DNA from 3 places in the Enterobacter ludwigii genome. Region 2 is predicted to be linked to each of the others. Evidence: predicted binding sites of a transcription regulator. Region 2 holds the regulator's gene; each other region holds the start of a gene.
The links. Region 2 encodes PhoB, which activates phosphate uptake and scavenging genes when phosphate is short. Its sites were predicted from a motif close to CTGTCATAAAACTGNCNNAT; they were not measured.

Region 1: the regulator PhoB is predicted to act here: its motif matches at 2,220-2,239, upstream of phnC (phosphonate ABC transporter ATP-binding protein).
Region 3: the regulator PhoB is predicted to act here: its motif matches at 5,609-5,628, upstream of BH714_RS17595 (esterase-like activity of phytase family protein).

What each region holds. Positions count from the first base shown of each region.
Region 1 is NZ_CP017279.1:4,118,533-4,125,887, forward strand. It holds gene phnE (phosphonate ABC transporter, permease protein PhnE) at 1-250, opposite strand, end outside; gene phnD (phosphonate ABC transporter substrate-binding protein) at 303-1,319, opposite strand; gene phnC (phosphonate ABC transporter ATP-binding protein) at 1,344-2,132, opposite strand; gene yjdN (VOC family metalloprotein YjdN) at 2,269-2,706, opposite strand; gene BH714_RS19360 (zinc ribbon domain-containing protein YjdM) at 2,787-3,122, opposite strand; gene crfC (clamp-binding protein CrfC) at 3,720-6,074, shown strand; gene BH714_RS19370 (diguanylate cyclase regulator RdcB family protein) at 6,071-6,949, shown strand; gene kdgT (2-keto-3-deoxygluconate transporter) at 6,982-7,355, opposite strand, start outside.
Region 2 is NZ_CP017279.1:131,473-138,827, forward strand. It holds gene sbcC (exonuclease subunit SbcC) at 1-2,067, opposite strand, end outside; gene sbcD (exonuclease subunit SbcD) at 2,064-3,269, opposite strand; gene phoB (phosphate response regulator transcription factor PhoB) at 3,457-4,146, shown strand; gene phoR (phosphate regulon sensor histidine kinase PhoR) at 4,168-5,463, shown strand; gene brnQ (branched-chain amino acid transporter carrier protein BrnQ) at 5,873-7,192, shown strand; gene proY (proline-specific permease ProY) at 7,274-7,355, shown strand, end outside.
Region 3 is NZ_CP017279.1:3,731,730-3,739,084, forward strand. It holds gene BH714_RS17560 (DUF2955 domain-containing protein) at 1-107, shown strand, start outside; gene BH714_RS17565 (DUF445 domain-containing protein) at 104-1,375, opposite strand; gene BH714_RS17570 (LysE family translocator) at 1,379-2,032, opposite strand; gene BH714_RS17575 (AraC family transcriptional regulator) at 2,072-2,824, opposite strand; gene BH714_RS17580 (NAD-dependent succinate-semialdehyde dehydrogenase) at 2,979-4,349, shown strand; gene BH714_RS17585 (hypothetical protein) at 4,394-4,714, opposite strand; gene BH714_RS17590 (YfaZ family outer membrane protein) at 4,714-5,259, opposite strand; gene BH714_RS17595 (esterase-like activity of phytase family protein) at 5,672-7,030, shown strand; gene yjiA (GTPase) at 7,077-7,355, opposite strand, start outside.

The DNA.
Region 1 (7,355 bases), 870 kb from region 2:
CGGCCAGGGCGGTGCCCCAGACGGCGATTTGCAGAGTGACCGCCATTTCACTGAGGTAATCCTGCCACTGGCTGAAATCAGGCGGGAAGAAGTCGGCGGCAAAAGTGGCCATATTGCCGGCATCTTTAAACAGCAGCAGCGGATCCATTTCCGCGCCCTGCCAGGAGATAACGAGCACCGCAAGCAAAATGGCCCAGCTAAAAAGCGAGAACCAGCTGCGTTTCGGCGGTGGGAGGGTGATGGTTTGCATGTGTGCCCCTTTGGTCTGAATGCCCTCTCCCACCGGGAGAGGGCGGTAAGCGTTATTGCACCGCTTTATTCACGCTGCTCATGGCGCCGAGCGCCGCGGTCAGGCGGTCAAGGTCTTCGAGCTGAGCCTGAATCGCAGCCACTTTGCTGCTCTTCTCCTCCTCCTTCAGGCCCTTGTTGTCCTTCACGCCCTGCATCTCTTTAAACAGCGCCAGCTGGCGAATCGGGACCAGTTGCAGGTCGCTTGACGGGCGGAAAGGTGCCCAGCCCAGGCGTTCCAGAACCGTTTTTTCTTCCGGCGTTTTGCCGTAATTCATAAAGAAGTCGTACACCTTGTCTTTGGTGGTCTCAGACAGGTTTTTGCGCCAGACGATGGGGTCGCCCGGGATCAGAGGGGATTTCCAGATAACCTTCAGCGCTTTCAGCTTGTCCGGTGCCGAGGTTTTCAGCTTGTCGAGGTTCTCGGTGTTATTCGTGGCGACATCCACCTGCTTATTGGCCACGGCCAGCGCGTTGGTTTCATGGCTGGCGTTCACGGTGCGCTTAAACTCGCTGGCAGAGGCGTTGTTTTTAGCAAAGACGTAATAGCCCGGCACAAGGAAACCAGAGGTGGAGTTGGGATCGCCGTTACCAAACGTCAGCTCTTTACGTTTGGCGAGCATGTCGTTCAGGTTGTTGATGGGGCTGTCTTTATTGACGATCAGCACGCTCCAGTAACCCGGAGAGCCATCCGCGGCAACGGTCTGGGCAAAGACCTGGCCGTTCGCGCGATCCACCGCTTCCATGGCGGAGAGGTTACCGTACCAGGCGATGTCGACTTTGTTAAAGCGCATCCCCTGGATGATGCCCGCATAGTCCGGGGCGAAGAAGGCGTTCACTTTGATCCCCAGTTTGGTTTCCATATCTTTCAGGAACGGTTCCCACTGAGGTTTCAGGTTCTGCTGTGATTCCGTCGAAATAATGCCAAAGTTCAGCGCTTTTTCCTGCTCCTGGGCGTACGCAGGGCTTAACAGAGTGCTTATGCTGAACATGCTGGTAAACGCCAGCGCGGCAACGGCTTTGTAGCTCATGTACTTTCCTCGGATCGGTTTTAATTAAGCAGCCTGCGCGTTCTCTTCGACGCGGTTAATGCTGCGGTAGAGATGGTCGAAACGGTCGTTATCAAACTGATGGCTTGGGCCATCAAAGAACACATGCCCCTGACGCAACGCGACGATGCGCTCGCAATAGCGCAGGGCGTAGTCCACCTGGTGCAGCGTCACCACTACGGTGATGCCGTCGTTGAGGTTGATGTCGCGCAGGGTTTCCATCACGATGCGAGCCGATTCCGGGTCCAGCGAGGCGATGGGTTCATCGGCAAGAATGATTTGCGCTTTTTGCATCAGGGCACGGGCGATCGCCACGCGCTGCTGCTGTCCACCGGAAAGTGTGGAGACGCGCTGGTGGGCGAAATGCGCCATTCCGACGCGGGTCAGCGCCTGCAACGCTTCCTGCTTTTGAGAGGGGGAGAACCAGCGCAGACAGGTACGCCAGAACGGGGTGCTGCCGAGCGCGCCAATCAGCACGTTCTCCAGTACCGTCAGGCGATTGACCAGGTTGAACTGCTGGAAGATATAGCCCGTCTGGGCGCGGCTTTTGCGGATATCCCGCGCCAGGCGTCCTGCACGCTGCACGGTGTTGCCCAGCAGCTCGACGTGGCTTTCTGAGGTCTTATCACAGGTGATAAGGCCGCTTAAATGACGCATAAGGGTGGATTTACCAGAGCCGGATGGCCCCAGGAGCGCCACCATTTCGCCCTGCTGGACGGTCAGATCAACGGCATGCAGGGCCTTGTTGTGATGAAAGGTCTTGCTCAGTTTCTCGACGCGGATAACAGTTTGCATATGCTGGGCCTCACAATAAATGTGGCCTCATGCTGGCGCATCAATATGACATTTGGGTTAAGTCTCGGTTGCGGGAGTTTGAAGAGTTCAGGGGAGTTTGATGACAGGCGGGGGCAGACTGCCCACCGCCAGAAGGTCACTGTTGTTGCTTAACGACGTTAATCATCCACGGTACGCCGTATTTGTCGGTGACTTTACCGAAACCGTGCGCCCAGAAGGTCTCCTGCCAGGCCATTTCGATATGGCCTTCCGCGGCCAGATTGTCGAACCAGCGTTTGCCTTCTGCCACGTCCTGGGTGTCCAGCACCAGCGTGAACCCGGCATACTGCGCTTTGCTGCCGGGCGGCTGCCCATCACTCATCATGATATCGCTGCCCGCAATGCGAACATTCGAGTGGGCGATCGCCGAATCCGGAAACTGCATGCCAGACGGACAGCCTTCTTCGCTGCTGTCGCCTTTTGGCATTTCACCGAAGGTGATTTTATAGAGGAGCTCTGCGCCGACGGCGTGCTGATAAAAGGCGGAGGCCTCGGCACAGTTACCGGCGAAAGAGATGTAGGGACTTAACGGCATAATCTATACCTCACGTAAGAAGAGCCCGTTAAGTGTAGTTCTCGCCAGCCCGGTAAGCGAAGCGCCACCGGGCGGGTAAATCAGTTCTTTTTCACAAACTCTGATTTCAGTTTCATCGGGCCAAAGCCGTCAATTTTGCAGTCAATATTATGGTCGCCTTCTACCAGACGGATATTCTTCACTTTAGTGCCGATCTTCAGCATGGAAGAGCTGCCTTTAACCTTCAAATCTTTAATCACGGTGACGCTGTCGCCATCAGCCAGCAGATTACCGTTCGCATCTTTTACAACAAGCGTATCAGTATCGTGCGACGGCTCGGCGTCATTCCATTCGTGAGCGCATTCCGGGCAGATGAACATGCCATTATCTTCATAGGTGTATTCAGAATTGCATTTCGGGCAGTGTGGGAGTTGCATAAGGGTATCCTCAAAAAGTGCGTAACACGCTGGAAAGTGCCAGCAAAATGACGGCTGGGTGCCGAAAAAGGGGGCAAGTATAACGCAAATCCACACCGTTGTCGGTGATATTCTATTTAAAAAAAAAAGCAAAAAGCGTGTCGCCAGTGACATTTCCTGTCAGTCAGTTAAGCGATGCTGACGGCATTAACACGGTGGAAAGAAATGGCAGTAAATATATCGAATATTTTATTGCAGCAAATTGCTACGCACCTCCATTTCGGATAAGGTGAAGCGACACATTGTTATTTATCTCCTGACTTCCCCGTCATTCATATCTTATGGCGGTGACGCATTACCTCTCTTTTTAGGTGGGTAAATAATGATGATATATCCTGAAGTTTCTTAAAAATGGGCCAGGCTTTTATCTTTTGGCTGTCATGCCAGAGGGGAAGCTTTACACGCCATGCAAGGATAGCGATTTATTTCTGATTATCTTCAATCAGTTATATTTCGGTGAACATGTTTTCCACACGTGATCATATAAGCCTGAACAACATAATTAAAACCAGTGGCTTAATAAAAGTAATAAATTTGCGTTAAGGAAAGGCTTTTATCATGCACACACAGACCATTTTTGAATTAAGCCAGGAAGCAGAGCGTTTGTTACAGCTCGCCCTGCAAAATCTTGATACGTTGAAATCAATGCCGACGGCGAAGCTGGAAAGCACCGCCGCAGCCATTACGGGTGAAAAGAACAACGTCTTACCTTTGCATTTTAGTGCGCGGGGTGTCGAAGCCCAGCAGGCTATGCTGAATAATGAATTACGGAAAATAACCCGTCTGGAAATGGTGCTGGCAATTGTGGGCACCATGAAAGCGGGGAAATCGACCACCATTAATGCCATTGTCGGAACCGAAGTGTTGCCGAACCGCAACCGCCCGATGACGGCGCTTCCGACATTGATCCGTCATACGCCGGGTCAGAAAGAGCCGGTGCTCCATTTTGCTCACGTCTCTCCTATCGATGAATTAATCCTCCTGTTACAGAAAAAGCTCTGCGATTACGATCGCGGGAAGCTGGCGCAGCGTCTGGAAATTGATAAGGACATGATTACGCTGCTGGAAAGAATTGAAAAAGGTGAGGCTTTCGAGAAGCATCACCTTGGTGCGCAGCCGATATTTCATTGTCTGAAAAGCCTTAACGACCTGGTGAGGCTCTCACAGGCGTTGGGCGTCGAATTTCCGTTCTCTGAATATGCGGCCATCGAACACATTCCGGTGATTGAAGTGGAGTTCGTGCATCTCGCGGGTCTGGATGCCCACCTTGGGCAACTGACGCTGCTTGATACCCCCGGGCCGAATGAGGCCGGGCAACCGCATCTGCAAAAAATGCTGAGCGAGCAGTTATCCCGCGCGTCGGCGGTGCTGGCGGTGATGGATTACACCCAGCTCAAATCGATTTCCGATCAAGAGGTCCGGCAGGCCATTTCAGTCGCCGGTAAATCGGTGCCGCTGTATGCGCTGGTCAATAAATTCGATCAGAAAGATCGTAACAGCGACGATGAAGAACAGGTTAAAGCGATGATCTCCGGCACCTTAATGAAAGGGAATATTTCGCCGGGGCAAATTTATCCCGTTTCGTCGATGTGGGCGTATCTGGCGAACCGCGCCCGTTATGAGATGACTACCCACGGTCAGCTACCGGATCACAAGGAGCAGCGCTGGGTTCAGGATTTTGCCGAAGCCGCGCTGGGACGCCGCTGGCGTACGGAGGATTTGGACGACATCGACCATATTCGTCATGCTGCCGATTTGCTGTGGGAAGATTCGTTATTTGAACAGCCGATCCGCAAGCTTATTTATGCCGCCTATGCCAATGCATCGCTCTTCGCTCTGCGTTCGGCGTCGCATAAGCTGCTTAACTACGCCCAAAATGCCCGGGAGTACCTGGACTTCCGCTACCAGGGGCTGACGGTCGCTTTTGAGGCGCTGGAATTGAATATCGCGCGCCTGGAAGAGGACATGGCCCTGCTGCATACGCGTCAGCGCGTGGTGAGCGACGAAGTGAAGCATGAAGTGGAGCAGGCGCTTAACGCCACCGCTGACTTTATGATGTCGCAGAATACTTCACTCCAGCAGGCGATTAGCCATGTGTTTAGCGCCCGCTCTGTTCTCGACCTGGCTGGCATCGAACCGCGGGATCTTCGCCGTGACGAGCCGCAGGCGCTGAAACAGCTGGTACTGGATGATGAAGGGCAGGCGCGAATTGCGCTGAGTAAAATCCGCTCCTCCTGCGAGCTGATCATGCTGGATGCGCAGACGAAGATCGGCCGGGAGCTGGCGTTACGCTTCGATCAACTGGAGTCGACGCTGGCGCGCTCGCTGAATGAAGCCATGCGGCCAATCGAAACGCGTATTAAAGAACAACTCAGCCATGCGGGTTTTCGCGCGCGGATAAGCTTCCCGGCGTTTCAGGCGCATCAACTTAACTTCAACACCCGGGCGCTGTTTAACGATGCCATTGCGCAGGATCACCGCCCGGCAGGCCAGCCAGCGGGCGCGGCGAGCATGCGTGAAACCGTCTCTCGCTGGCTGAATAACCCGGGCTGGGGCTGGGAAGATTATGTTGTTGCACGCACACGCTATGTCATTGATATTGAAAAGCTGCATGAAAAATTCAAGCAGCATATCGATCAGTTCTGTGAACAAATCCGTAAAGCTTTGACCGCCCAGGTCGATGTCTCTGTTACGGCGGGGATGGCAACGTTCTTTGCGGAATTTTCGTTATGCCTGACCGGGTTACAGGAAAGTTTGCGTGATAGCCTCGCAGTACGTCAGCAAAATGAGCATTCGACCCGAGCGCTCAGCCAGCTGTTAAAGCAAAGTATCACGACTGCGACGTGGATACAGGAAGATACCCGACTGTTACGCGATGATATTCAAACCCTATTCGCGGCAGAACAACCATGACAACACAACTACTGGACGGCCCCGGGCGAACGCTGGAGTGTATTCATCCAAAATTTATGGTCGATCTGGTTCAGGGGGTGGACGCGGCGCGTCATCCCCACCCGGGACCACAACAGCTGCAGTTTCGTGAGCGTTTGACCCAGGAGATCATGACGCATACCCGGCTACGGCCCTGGGCGATGGCGGGTATGCTTAATGAAAATGCGGCGCTGCGCCTGGGGCTGGCGGAAAAGCTGGCCGGTATGCTTGACCCCGGGCACCTTGCGCTGACGCTGATGGCAGACAAATTGATTGCGCTGCGTCAGCAGACTAACCCGCGGGCCCAGCAATCGCCCGGCCTGATTCAGCAGTACGCTGAGCTTTCCGCTCATTTTACGCAACGAGCCGCCTATAAAGAGAAGGCGCTCTCCCAGCGAGGGCTGACGGTGCAGGCGGGTGAGCACAGCGAACAAATTTTTACCCGCTGGCGAGCCGGTCACTACGATGGCTGGTCGCTGGCCGGGCGTTGCTATGTCGTCCTGGAAGAGCTGCGCTGGGGCGCATTTGGTGATGCCTGTCGCCTGGCGAATGAAGACGTGGCGGCGATGCTCAAGGATAACTTACGCAGTATGGCGGCAAACTATCTTGCTCAGGGCATCAACGCTTCTCCTTCCACCCGCCATTTCTACCATCAGTGGCTGACAACGCCCGCGTCGCCGGGACTGATAGATCATAAAGACATGCTCGGCTGGCTGGGCGACTGGTGTCAGGCGGATAACCATCCGGTGAGCTGGTCGGTGACGCAAAGCTGGCACACTGTCGCGCTGGGTATGCCGAGGCTGTGCTCGGCAAAACGGCTTGTGGATGGGATGGTGGAAGAGATTTTTGGTGGCTGAAATCCCCCTCTCACCGGGAGGGGGAGCACCGGTTAGTGGTGTGTTTCAACAGGCTTAGGCTCTGTCTGAATCTCAGCAACATGTCCGACGCGTTTTGCGTACAGTGCGGTGATGATGGGAACCAGAATCGCGGTCACAATCACGCTGGCTGCAACCAGTGCCGTCGCGGACGCGGCCACCGGTTCAAAAGCCGGGTTAATCTGCGCAATGATTACCGGGTTGGCCACGGCTGCGCCTGCGGCTGAAGAGGCGGCGATCCCCGCCGTTCCGTTTCCTCCCCCAATGACCCGGTCGGCAATAATCAGCGGAATACCGGTGATGATGATAACCGCCACGCCCAGCACGATACCCAGCAGACCCGTATCGAGGATGACATTCAGGTTGATGGTGTTACCCAGCGCAAAAC
Region 2 (7,355 bases):
CTCCTGCATGACGCCATGCTGAGTGTGTTTTTCCTGCCACTGTGCGAACTCGGTTTCTCGTTCGTTCAGCCAGGCAGCCTCTGTGCCTTCTTCCGGGACGTTGAGTGACAGCGTCAGCAGGGTCGTTTCCAGCGCCTGGCGCGTGGCCGTCAGCTGCTGTTGATACTGACGCGCCTGCGCGTCCTGTTCATTCAGCTGTTGCTGCAGCGTCAGACGCTGGCTCAGCTGGTAAAGCTGACGCTCATACTGCTCTTGTTCGTTCATCCACGGGGCAATATCTTCCTGAATATTCAGAGTGATATTCAGGGACGCGCAAACGGATTGCCACTCTTTAGTGAGCGCTTGCTCCTCCTGAGAGAGCGTCTGAGCGTCGTCTGTCTCACGCTGGATCTGCCGGGTCAGGGCATTCACCTGGCCGAGAACTAACAATCCTTCCTCTTTAAGCGCAGCGACCTCTTTGGCTAACTGGTCGCGACGCTGCTGGTTGGCACTCAGCTCCAGCGCCTGATAGGCAGTGACCGCCGGGTGCGAGGTTGAGCCGCACAGCGGGCAGGGCTGTCCCGCCTGCAGCTGCGCACGCTCTGCCTCCAGACTTTTAATCTTCTCTTCCTGTCTGCAGAGCGTTTCAAGATCCAGATAATGCTGGTTTTTCTCTTTGTACTGCTGGCGACGCAGCGTCAGCGTTTCATTGAGTTTTACCTGCTCTGCCTGGGCTTTCTGCAGGCTTTCACCGCTCTGGCGCAGACGCTGTTGCAGCGGCAGATAACGGGCCTGAAGCGACATCAGCCGCTGGCGGAAAGTCCGTGACTGAGCCTGTTGCTCCATCGCCACGCTGACCTCGTCAGCCGTGAGCGTCAGGGCGTTTTCCGGCATCTCTGTCAGCTTCTGGCGTAATTCAGCAATGCGCGTGGAAAGCGTGGCGATCTGATGTTTATCGCGATTCAGCTGTGCAAAATGGGCGCGCCAGCCTGCTATCTCCTGGCCCCACTGACGATAACGCTCGTGCTCTGCCAGCCACTGTGCCAGCGCCGTAAGGTCGGTCTGCAGTTGTGCATGGCTACGCTGGGCCGTATTACGGATACGCGAGCGCAGCGCGGTTTTTGCTTGTAAGCGAGCATTTACTTCAACAATGCGCTGCTTCGTTTGCCCCAGCCGGGTGGTTTGCTCTTGCTGGCTGTCCCACAGTGGTCGCAGCTGGGCGGCGGGGTGAGCAAGCTGGAGCGTTGCCAGCTCGGGCGCAGCCTCGGTCAGTGCCTGTTGCGCCTGTTGCTGCAAGGTGGCAACGCGCTGCTGCTCACGTATGAGCTCGTCATTGCGCGTAAGCCACTGAAAATCTTTCTGTTGATTCTGCTGTTGCGCCAGCAGCGTTTTTTCTTCGTCAGTAAGTGCCTGCAAACTTTGCTGTAACTGCTGCTGTTGCTCTTCACTCAACAACACGACGCCTGCAGCCTGTGCTTCATACACCTCAAGGGCGTTACGTACGGCTTTGTGTTTCTCAAACACCATGGCGGAAATCTGACCGTAGATCTCGGTTCCGGTCAGTTCTTCCAGCAGTTCGGCGCGGTCGGAAGGTCTGGCATTGAGGAAGGCGGCAAATTGCCCCTGAGAGAGCAGCATTGAGCGGGTAAAACGGCCATAATCCAGCCCGGTGAGGGCGGCCGTTTGTTCCAGTTTATCCGACACTTTGTCGGCCAGAATTTTACCGTCCTCACAGCGTGCCAGCTCGACGCGTGGGGCCTGAAGATTACCGTCGGGCTGATTTCGCGCGCGGTTCTGACTCCAGAAAGCGCGATAGGCAATACCTTTGACTTCAAACTCAACTTCGGCAAGGCATTCGGCCGTGTCGCGCGTCATCAAATCGTTTTGTGCCTGGGAGACTTTCTGCAGACGCGGCGTTTCGTGATACAGCGCCAGACAAATGGCGTCGAGCAGGGTCGTTTTCCCTGCGCCGGTAGCCCCGGTAATCGCAAACAGTCCGTTGCTGGCAAACGGCTCCGCGGTAAAATCGATTTTCCACTCACCCTTCAGTGAGTTGAGATTTTTCAGACGCAGGCTGAGGATTTTCATGCGTTTTCTTCCTCATCGTTCAGGGCATGCAGGGTGTGCGTAAACAGCTCGTTCAGCCGTGCGCGTTTCGCGTCGTCAATCTCCTCGTGGGAGAGCCGGCGTTCAAAGACCTCTTCCACCCTGAGTTCGCTGAGCGTTTCGCGCTGAGCGCCGAGCAGAATTTTCTCGCGCTGCTCGCGGCTGCGGCGCACCAGCAGCACCTCTACCGGCAGGTCTTCCGTGAGTACCTGAATTTTACGCTGTACATCATGCAGGTAGTCGGCGCTGGCGATCTCAATATCCAGCCAGACCGGCGGGTTTTGTTCCACGCCGCGCCACTGTTCAAGCTGGGCGGTGATGGCGTCCAGATCGCCTTTCAGCACCGCCAGCGGCTGGGTGACGGGCACTTCCAGCGTGTCAACGGCGCTGAGCTTGCCGTCGCTAAAGCTCACCAGATGGACACTTTTGGCTTTGCCGGTCTCATCAAAACTCAGCGAGATGGGCGAGCCGCAGTAGCGAATGTGCTCGCAGCCGCCGATAACCTGCGCCCGGTGGATATGCCCGAGGGCAATATACTCCGCGGGCGGGAAGTTTTGTGCCGGGAAAGCATCCAGCGTGCCAATATAAATGTCACGCACCGCGTCGCTTTTGCTGGCCCCAACGGTGGTGAGGTGCCCGGTGGCAATCACCGGAATCGCCTGGTCACCGCGAAGGGCACAGGCCTGGGCATGCTGCTGGTGGTAATAGTCGGTGATAGCCTGCAGCAAATGCTGCTGTTTTTCAGCGCCGGAAAGCCCCGCCTGGCTTTGGACAATATCGCGCGGGCGTAAAAATGGGATCGGACACAGTACCGCACCCGGCGTCCCGTCGCGCTTTTTCAGGATCTGCGGCGCATGTCCTGCGCTGGCCACCACGGTAGTATTGAGGAACGCCAGAATATCGCGGGATTCATTTAACGTTGCGACGGAATCATGGTTGCCGGCAACAATCACCAGATGACAGCCCGTTTGCTGCAGATTGACGACAAAACGGTTATATAACTCGCGCGCATAGCTGGGGGGCGAGCCGGTATCGAAGATGTCACCCGCTACAATAATGGCGTCTACCTCATGAGAGCGGGCCGTATCCAGCAGCCAGTTCAGGAACGCTTCGTGTTCAGCCGCCCGGCTTTTGCTGTAAAAATTTTGACCCAGATGCCAGTCAGAGGTGTGTAGTATGCGCATTGCTGATCCGTGGCGAAAAAGAGAAAGCAGGATTATAAACTGTCAGGGAACAGAAAATAACCGCTGTAATAAAACAACAGTTTGCCCTTTATAGTGGTACTGTTTTTCATAAATCTGTCATAAATCTGACGCATAATGACGCCGCATTACAAACTTGTAACTTAAATAAGATAAAACAGGGCAAAGTATGGCGAGACGTATTCTGGTCGTAGAAGATGAAGCTCCGATTCGTGAAATGGTGTGCTTCGTGCTCGAGCAAAATGGCTTCCAGCCGGTTGAGGCGGAAGATTATGACAGCGCGGTGAACCAGCTGAATGAACCCTGGCCCGATCTGATTCTGCTCGACTGGATGTTGCCTGGCGGCTCCGGGCTGCAGTTTATCAAACACCTGAAACGTGAAGCGCTAACCCGCGACATACCGGTTGTGATGCTCACGGCGCGCGGTGAAGAAGAGGATCGCGTACGCGGTCTGGAAACGGGGGCGGACGATTACATTACCAAACCGTTCTCACCGAAAGAGCTGGTTGCCCGCATTAAAGCCGTGATGCGCCGCATTTCACCGATGGCGGTGGAAGAGGTGATTGAGATGCAGGGACTGAGCCTTGACCCTACCTCACACCGCGTCATGACCGGTGAAAATCCCCTCGATATGGGGCCTACCGAATTTAAACTTCTGCATTTCTTTATGACTCACCCGGAGCGCGTATACAGCCGCGAACAGTTGCTGAATAACGTCTGGGGAACTAACGTGTATGTCGAAGACCGGACGGTTGACGTACATATCCGCCGCCTGCGAAAAGCGCTGGAACTGAGCGGCCACGATCGCATGGTGCAGACGGTCCGCGGCACGGGTTATCGTTTTTCAACCCGTTTCTGAACAATGACAGGAGTGTGACGCGTGCTGGAACGTCTGTCATGGAAAAGGCTCGTCTTTGAACTGATCTTATGCTGTATTCCGGCCTTCATTCTGGGGGCCTTTCTTGGATATTTGCCGTGGTTTCTGCTGGCGTCGGTTACCGGGCTTCTGATCTGGCATTTCTGGAACCTGCTGCGCCTCTCGTGGTGGCTGTGGGTTGACCGAAGTATGACGCCTCCGCCGGGAAGCGGAAGCTGGGAGCCGCTGCTGTACGGTCTGCACCAGATGCAGATGCGTAACAAAAAGCGGCGTCGGGAGCTGGGAAGCCTGATCAAACGCTTCCGTAGCGGCGCTGAGTCGCTGCCGGATGCTGTCATTCTGACGACCGAAGAAGGGACGATCTTCTGGTGTAACGGCCTCGCGCAACAGCTGCTGGGCCTGCGCTGGCCGGACGATAATGGCCAGAACATCCTCAACCTTCTGCGTTATCCCGAGTTCACGCTGTACCTGAAAAAGCGTGATTTTACCCGCCCCCACAACCTGAAGCTCAATAATGGGCGCCATCTGGAAATCCGTGTGATGCCTTACAGCGACCAGCAGTGGCTGATGGTTGCCCGTGATGTCACCCAGATGCACCAGCTGGAAGGGGCGCGACGCAACTTCTTTGCCAACGTCAGCCACGAATTACGCACTCCGCTGACGGTGCTTCAGGGGTACCTGGAGATGATGCAGGAGCAAACGCTGGAAGGCGCGCCGCGCGAGAAAGCGTTGCATACGATGCGTGAACAAACGCACCGTATGGAAGGGCTGGTGAAACAGCTGCTGACGCTCTCGAAAATTGAGGCCGCCCCCTCGCTGGCATTGAATGACACCATTGATGTGCCGATGATGCTGCGGGTGGTGGAGCGCGAAGCGCAGACGTTAAGCCATAAAATGCATCAGCTGACCTTCGAGGTCGACAACACGCTCAAGGTGCTTGGCAGCGAAGATGAGCTGCGCAGCGCCATTTCCAATCTGGTGTATAACGCGGTGAATCATACGCCAGCGGGGACGGATATCGTGGTGCGCTGGCAGCGCACGCCAACGGGCGCTGAGTTCAGCGTAGAGGATAACGGGCCGGGGATCGCACCTGAACACATCCCGCGTCTGACCGAGCGCTTCTACCGGGTGGATAAAGCGCGCTCACGGCAGACCGGCGGCAGCGGTCTGGGGCTGGCTATTGTGAAACACGCGGTGAATCATCATGAAAGCCGTCTCGATATTCAAAGCACGCTGGGTAAGGGAACCCGCTTCAGTTTCGTTATCCCGGAACGATTAATTGCCAAAAAGATCGCCTGACGACAGGCGTGTCAGTTTACCTTTCCACGGGCCAGCGTTTGCTGGCCCGTTTGCTTTGCAGTCAAGCGAAACGCGGCTGAATATTATACGGCTGGCTGTTTTTTGTTCGCATGATTAGCCATGGGTTTTTCTTATAATTAGCGTATTGTGCTGATCTGATTTTTGATGCTGGCATATTGTTCTGGTTTCACGATCCCATCTTGCCTTTAAACGTTATAAGCGTTTAAATTGCGCCCCAGATACTGTCATACCGACTGTATTTGCGTGGTAAATCGAAAAACTATTCTTCTCCACGCCAGGACGGGAGCATATCCCGCTGAAATTGAGCAAATTTTCCGCTGTATCGTCCCGTCAGGGATAGCGAAAATCTCAATGTTTTCAACACCACATCCACAGGCAGTAAGGTTTTATGACCCATCACTTAAAATCGCGTGACATCATCGCGCTGGGCTTTATGACATTTGCGCTGTTCGTTGGCGCAGGCAACATCATTTTCCCTCCAATGGTTGGCTTACAGGCGGGTGAACACGTCTGGACCGCTGCGTTTGGTTTCCTGATTACTGCTGTGGGTCTGCCGGTACTGACCGTCGTCGCGCTGGCGAAAGTCGGTGGTGGCGTTGATAGCCTCAGCACCCCGATTGGCAAAGTGGCCGGCATTCTGCTGGCGACCGTCTGTTATCTGGCCGTTGGCCCGCTGTTTGCGACCCCGCGTACCGCGACCGTATCCTTCGAAGTGGGGATTGCCCCGCTCACTGGCGATGGCGCGATGCCGCTGTTTATCTACAGCCTGATCTACTTCGCGATTGTGATTCTGGTTTCCCTCTATCCGGGCAAGCTGCTGGATACCGTGGGTAACTTCCTGGCTCCGCTGAAAATCGTGGCGCTGATTGTGCTGGCGGTTGCGGCCATCGTCTGGCCCGCAGGCCCGATTAGCGATGCGATGGACGCCTATAAAAACGCCGCGTTCTCCAACGGCTTTGTGAACGGCTACCTGACGATGGATACGCTGGGCGCAATGGTGTTTGGTATTGTTATCGTGAATGCCGCACGTTCCCGCGGCGTAACGGAAGCGCGTCTGCTGACTCGCTACACCATCTGGGCTGGCCTGATGGCCGGTGTGGGGCTGACGCTGCTGTACCTGGCGCTGTTCCGCCTGGGCTCAGATAGCGCCATACTGGTCGATCAAAATGCCAACGGCGCGGCGATCCTCCATGCTTACGTACAGCACACCTTTGGTGGTGCGGGTAGCCTGCTGCTGGCGGTACTGATTTTCCTGGCGTGCCTTGTCACCGCCGTGGGGCTGACCTGCGCCTGCGCTGAGTTCTTTGCTCAGTATCTGCCGCTCTCTTACCGCACGCTGGTCTTTATCCTGGGCATCTTCTCCATGGCGGTGTCAAACCTCGGTCTGAGCCACCTGATTCAGGTCTCTATCCCGGTGCTGACGGCCATCTATCCGCCGTGTATTGTGCTGGTGGTGCTGAGCTTCACCCGCCCGTGGTGGAACAACTCGTCGCGAATTATTGCGCCAGCCATGTTTATCAGCCTGATTTTTGGTATCCTTGACGGGATTAAAGCATCCGCCTTTGCGCAAATACTGCCAGCCTGGACACAGCGTCTGCCGCTGTCCGAGCAAGGCCTGGCCTGGTTGATGCCTACCGTTGTTGCACTGGTTCTGGCCATTATCTGGGATCGTGCTGCAGGGCGTCAGGTCGCATCGAACGCCCATTAATCAACGGCAACAAACTGTTTAACCACGGGGCTTAAGGCCCCGTGGTTTTTTGTTTTTTTCGAGTTGAATGGCAAGATTTAAATGGAAAGCACTAACAAACTCAAACGTGGACTCAGCACCCGCCACATTCGCTTTATGGCGCTGGGATCCGCTATCGGTACCG
Region 3 (7,355 bases), 1.3 Mb from region 2:
TGACCTTTGCGCTGGTGGCGACCCTGACAATGGTCTTTCTGGTGCATTTGATCCTCAATCGCTTTGCCCCTACGCGCTATGTGATCGCGCCGCCTGAGGCGAATTAATGCGCGAGCACGGCAGGCAATTGCGAGAGTAAAAACAGGATCAGGCCAATGGTCCCGCCCACCAGCGTGCCGTTCACACGGATGAACTGCAGGTCTTTGCCGATGTTAAGCTCAATCTGGCGCGACATATCTTTGGCATCCCAGCTCTTGACCGTGTCGCTGATATGCCGCGTGAGGAACGCGGCAAAATCCGGTGCTACGCGGTGCGCCGCCTGCTCCAGATGCTCGTTCAGCGATGCCTGCAGGCTGGCATCGTTCGACAGCGTTTCACCAAACCACAGTCCGGCGTTGGCGATGCGCTGCCTGACGCGCGAGTCCTCGCTTTGCATATCCGCTTTCAGCCACTGACGCAGGTCGGCCCACATCTCGCCCAGATAACGGTTAAACGCCTCGTCGTTCTTCAGGTAGTGCTTGATGTTATCGGCTTTGGCGGCCATTTCCGGATCGTTTTTCAGGTTGTCGATAAACTTCAGGGTGGCGCGGTCAAACGCCTGGCGGATCTGGTGCGTGCGGTCGTGGCTGATATCATCCAGCAGCGTATTCACCGCATTCGACACCATCTCCGCACTCTGATCGCCGAGCCACTCGGTAGGCAGCACCATGGCCTTGCGCGGATGCTCGGTCTTCAGCCAGTGCACAATCTGGTCGGCGATAAAGTCCCGCGTGCTGTCACGCTGGATAAGCGCGATCAGGCGGTTGATGATGGCGTCCAGCAGCACCTGATGGCGATTGTTCCGGGTCATGCTCTCCAGCATCACCGCGCTGGTTTCGGTGAAGTCGACCTTGTCGATGGCCTTGTGCACCGCCCGTTTGAGCAGCCGCTGAATGCGTCCGTCGTCGGTCAGTTCAAGAAAACCGCTCATTACCTGAATCAGATGCAGCCCGACGCGCCGGGCGTTGTCGGGCTGGCTAAACCAGGTGCCAATCATCTGTGCCGGTTCATAGCGGCGGATCAATGCCACCAGCGACTGGGTATCGAGAAACTTTTCCTGCACGAACTGACCCAGATTGTCGCCAATGCGGTCTTTGTTGCGCGGAATGATCGCCGTATGGCGTGAGATAAACGGAATGGGCACCCGGCGAAACAGCGCGACGACGGCAAACCAGTCCGCCAGTGCGCCGACCATCGCCGCCTCGGCAATGGCCTTTACGCCGCGCACCCAGAAGGTTTGCGGCAGGAACAGGGTGGTGATAAACGCCGCGGCGGCAATCAGCAGCAGCGACAGCGCCAGCAGCTTGGCGCGTTTAAGTTCAGCTATTTTTTCCATGGCTTAAGAATAGAGGGAGGCGGGAAGAAAATGCAAAAAACGCCACACGACCCACCCACCAAACGCCATCAGCACCACGCCAGCGGTTCGCTCAATCAGCCAGAGTGCACGGCTGAGCGTCCGCTGAACCACGGGCAAGCCCATCAGCGACACCAGTGCTAAATCCCAGACCAGCACCATCATTACCATCCAGACACCGCAGGTTGACTGCTGAAGCAGCGTGACATCCGGCCCTAACAGCGCCGTCATGAGCGCCAGATAAAAAAGCGCATTCTTCGGGTTTAACAGTGCCGAACCGAGCCCCAGCAGGATTTGCTTACGCAATGAGGGGCACCGCTGATGAGTCTCATTGAGCGCAAGCGTCTGCGGGCGGCTGCGCGCCAGCCGCGATCCAATCCAGAGCAGGTAGAGCGCGCCGGATAATTCGATAAGGGTGAACAGCCACGAAAACGTGCGCAGGGCACTCCAGCCGATAATCACCAGCACAATATAGAGCGCGTTACCCGCGGCGATACCGAGGCACAACCCGGCACTGCCGCGCAGCCGGTAACGCGCGGCGTAACCGACCAGCAAAAAGAAATCCGGACCGGGGCTTAACAGGGCTACAAAATGCGCCAGCGCCAGGGCGAGAAAAGCGGAAGGGAAGAACAGTTCCATCGTGACCTCCAGAGCAAAAACGGAGATCACCTTACGGCGTTACGTATCCTGATTATTGTCTGATATTGATCGGCCCGTCGCGTACTGGCGAGGCGTGGCGGCCGTGTAGCTGACGAAGGTTTTATGGAAATGGCTCTGGTCGGCAAACCCGCTCTGGTAACCGACATCGGCGAGATCATCCCCCGCACGCAGTCGCGCTTTGGCGTATTCCACGCGAGAGATGCTGAGAAAGCGTCCTGGCGTCAGGCCGGTGTCCTGTTTAAAGGTGCGGATTAATGTCTCTTTGCGCAGTGAAAATCGCCGGGCAAGGTCGTCAAGGGAAGGCGGAGCGGTGAGGTTCGACAGAAACGCCTCTTGCACCTGCTGACTCAATGAATGGGGCTTATCTGTACGGCCTGTAGAGGGGGGAAGGGCGCAAAGCAGTGCGTTCAGGGAGGCCGCGGTCATGTTCTCAACCACGTCAAGATAATGATTAAATAGCGCTTGATCGCGAATGACCTGCAGTGCCAGCGAAAGGTCAGTGTCGATATACAGCATATGGTAGCTGCGTGGTTGCCCCGCCACCGGGTTGCAGCTGTGGGGAGCATGCGCCGGGATGACGATGATGTCGCCAGGGGTCAGGATATACTCCCTGTCATGGATTGTGCAGCACGTCTGGCCTTCCAGGATCGCGCCAATAGAGAGCTGTGGGTGACAATGACGTTTATACGCCTGGGTGCTCTGCCACGTGCTGCGCAGCTCGTGGCCGCAGGCGCGATGAAAGGTCTGGCGGATGTGTCGGGTCTCGGTCATGGGGGACTCCTGTCAGGAACGTTTTTTATACCATGCCCGCGCGACATGTTGCAGTACCACGCTAAGAACCTTCCGGATATACCCAACTTTACGTCCATCGCCAGTCATATTGTCTACCCTTAATACCCTAAGCGGTAAAACAAGGAGATTCGACATGGCTTACCAGACAGTAAATCCTGCCACAAACCAGCTCATCAAAGAATATCCCTCCCATACCGACGCGGATGTTGAAGCGGCGCTGAAGGCGGCCGATGCGCTTTACCATTCGGACTGGGCAAAAGGCGACATTAACCAGCGCCTGCCGGTACTGCGTAAACTTGCGGACCTCATCGACGAACGTACGGAGGATCTGGCCAAAATTGCCAGCAAGGAGATGGGTAAGCTCATTGAGCAGAGCCGCGGTGAAGTGAAACTGTGCGCGCAAATCGCCCGCTACTACGCGGATAATGCCCAACGGTTCCTCGCCCCGGTGAAGTACGACTCCGAACTCGGGGAAGCGTGGGTCGAGCACCACCCTATTGGCGTGCTGATGGCCGTTGAGCCGTGGAACTTCCCTTATTACCAGCTGATGCGTGTCCTCGCCCCGAACCTGGCGGCCGGTAACCCGGTGATCGCCAAACACGCCAGCATCGTGCCGCACTGTGCAGAGACGTTTGCGCATCTGGTGCGTGAGGCCGGTGCACCGGAAGGGGCATGGACCAACCTGTTTATTTCGTCGGATCAGGTGGCGAACATCATCGCCGACGATCGTGTACAGGGTGCCGCGCTGACCGGTTCCGAAAAAGCGGGTAGCGTGGTCGCGGCGCAGGCGGCGAAGCACATCAAAAAATCGACCCTGGAGCTGGGCGGTAACGACGTCTTTGTGGTGCTGGATGATGCCGATCTGGAGAAGGCCGTGAAGACGGGCGTGAATGCCCGACTCAATAACGCCGGCCAGGTCTGTACGGCGGCGAAGCGTTTCATCGTGCATGAGAAGATTGCGGATGCCTTCCTCGCGAAATTCACCGAGGCGTTTAAGCAGGTGAAGATTGGCGATCCGCTGGACGAGAGCACCACCCTGGGGCCGTTGTCCTCTCAGGATGCGCTGGACACGTTGACCAGACAGGTCAACGAGGCGGTGAAAAACGGCGCGACGCTGCATTACGGTGGCAAACCGGTGCAGCGTGACGGGTGCTTCTTTGAGCCGACGATCCTGACGCATATCTCGCGCGACAACTCGGCCTACTTTGAGGAATTCTTCGGCCCGGTGGCGCAGATCTATGTGGTGAAAAATGATGACGAAGCGGTCGCACTGGCGAACGATTCCCACTATGGTCTGGGCGGCGCGGTGTTCAGCAAGGATATCGAGCGGGCGAAGAAAATGGCGTCGCGTATTGAGACCGGCATGGTGTATATCAACTGGCTCACCGATACCGCGCCAGAGCTGCCGTTTGGCGGCGTGAAGCGATCCGGTTACGGACGCGAACTGTCGGACCTGGGGATCAAAGAGTTTGTGAACCAGAAGCTGGTGGTGGTGCGTAAGTAACTCCGCGAATAAAAAACCTGCCATTCGGCAGGTTTTTTTTGGGGTTATTGCACTTCAATCTTGTCCCAGCCGCTTTTGAACATGCAGCTGTCGACTAAGGTATCCCGGCGATATTCATTCGCGTCTTCAACCGTGTAGCTCGTGGAAATATCCTTTTTCTTTTTCGATTTGTCCATTTTTTCCGAGCTCGAACCGGTCACAACATTGTCCGGGGGCAGATCAATCAGGGCCTGTGCTTCGCATTCCGTGAGCCTTTTATTCATCTCAGCGTCACTGACTCCCGGTTTCACCCATTTATACTGGACGCAACCGGTGAGCATAAGCGTGATGCTCAGAACGCAAAGCGCGGTAATGCGGTGTTTCATCAGAAGGTGACTCCACCGCCTACATATGCGCCGTCGATCAGCGTGTGGCCAGGACGACCGTCTTTGCCGTCAACGCTTACGTGACGATAACCCACTTTCAGCGTCACAGGCGTGATTGGCGTCCAGCTCACACCGCCGTTGGCTTCCACGTAGTTTTTCACGCTGTTGTTCAGACCTTCTGGTGCGGCATACCCTTCGCCAAACACGTGGATGCTGTCCGTCAGCGCAACGTTAATACCGCCACCGATAGGGAATGCCACGCCGTTATCGCCTTTTTTCGGGCCAAGGTAGATTGCTTTAGCACCGGCATTCAGCATCACCGGGCCCACTTCCAGGTTGTAACCGGCGCCAACGCCACCTGTTTGCGTGCCGTCGTCGGTGTTTTTGAGCCAGTTGCTTTCAAGGTACACGCCGGATGAGGATTTACCCATTTCCAGATTAAGGTTAGTAAAGTTTTTACCTTGCTCAATCGTGCCGCCCATAGCCAGTGCGGAACCCGACAGGACGGTCAGAGCAGAAAGAAGAAGAACATTCAGTTTTTTCATGTTTTATGCCTCGTCATTAATTTCATCTGAGGCCACCTTAACAAGCGATGTTTATGACTGCAAATGTGATTAAGGTCGTGTTTTTATGCTGTTTTTGTTAATGGCTGGCTTTTGAAATGTTGCTTTCATGTTTAGTTATCGCCGGGTCAATATGTATTACCTGGACGTTTAGGACAGGTTTAGTTTTTTGACTAAATAGACACTGAACGAGACAGAGGATAACCGTTTGACATGAATTAATTGGCTTTCTAATAATTTCCAGAAACATTTCAAATTTTACACTTCGTGGTTTAGTTTTACATTTCTGGCGGTTCACGCGCCTGCAATTGCCTGCCCGCGTATCTCTGCGGTGTCATTTTCCTGACACGTTTGTTCTTTACGTTGTTGGCTTCACTTTCTGGATACTAACAATATGAAAAGAAAAATTATTCCTGTGCTTATCGGTTGTGCGCTCTCTTTCTCTGGCCTGGCGGCGCAGCCCACGGCCGAGCACTATGTTGTCAGCTTCCCCGAAGGCACGCGCGTGAGCTACAGCGGCGCGTTTGCCGGTGCGTTCCCGAAGGGACTCCCGGTCGGGATTGGCTCTGGCCTGCTGTTTACCGGTAAACAGGGCGATACCCTGACGTTTGCGACCGTGACCGATCGCGGTCCGAATGCGGATTCGCCGAAAGTGGGGAAAGACGAAGCCAAAATCTTTGTCACGCCCGATTTCGCTCCGCTGCTGATGACGATTCGCGTACAAAATGGCAAAGCGGAGGCCGTCGATGCGCGCCCTCTGCATGACGATAAAGGCGCGATCAACGGTCTGCCGCTGCAAAGCGGCGTGATTGGCTCGACCAATGAAGTGGCGTTCAGTGACACGTTAAAGGTGCTGAAGGGCGACAATCGCGGGCTGGATACGGAAGGTATCACGCCGGACGGTAAAGGCGGTTACTGGCTGTGTGACGAATACGGTCCGTTCCTGATTAACGTCGACAGCAAAGGCAAGATCCTGGCGATTCACGGTCCGCAGGCGGCGGAAGGCGAGAAATCCATCGCGGGCGGCTTGCCGAATATTATTAAATGGCGTCAACCAAACCGGGGCTTTGAAGGCCTGACCCGTATGCCGGACGGGCGTATCATTGCCGCGGTGCAAAGCACGCTGGATATCGACGGCAAAAGCAAAAAACAGGCGCTGTTTACCCGCCTGGTGAGCTTCGACCCGGCGACCGGGAAAACCGCGATGTACGGTTATCCCATCGACAGCGAAGCCTACAGCAAAAACAGTGACGCCAAAATTGGCGATATTGTGGCGCTTGATAATCAGCACCTGCTGCTGATTGAGCAGGGCAGCGATAAAAACGATGGCATGCGCAACCTCATCTACAAGGTGGACCTCAGCAAGGCGAGCGATCTGACACGCTTCGATAAGCCGGGCGAATACCCGGAGTTTGATGACGAGAAGACGCTGGCCCAGCGCGGCATTACGCTGGCGGCTAAAACCCAGGTCGTGGATTTGCGCGCGCTTGGCTGGCAGCAGGAAAAGGCCGAAGGGTTAGCGCTGATTGACAACAACACGCTGGCGGTCGCGAACGATAACGACTTTGGCGTGAAGGTGGCGATGGAAAATCCGGTCGAGGGCAAGAAGCTCAAGGATTATCGGGTGAATTCGCAAGGTGCGCTCACGATTGATGATAAACCGGTTGCGACTACCCTCGCCGTGAAGCCGCTGGCGAAGCCGGCGTCAGAAAGCGAACTGTGGATTGTGACGCTGCCCGACGCGCTGAAATAATCTCACAGCCCTCTCCTCAACTGCGGAGAGGGCTGCGCTCGTACGGTTATTTGCGCAGTGCTGCAAACGCTGTCCGGATCTCGTCTTCCGGCAGCTGTAGCCCAATAAACACCATGACGCTTCGCGGTGTTTCATCTCCCCACGGTCTGTCCCAGTCCGCGCTGTACAGACGCTGTACGCCCTGGAACAGCAGGCGGTTCGGTTCGCCATCAATCCACAGCATCCCTTTGTAGCGCAGCAGCCTGTCGGCAAAAGAGAGCAGCAGGTTTTCCATGACGCGGGAGACGTCGCTGATATCCACCGGGTAATCCAGCTCGACCACAAT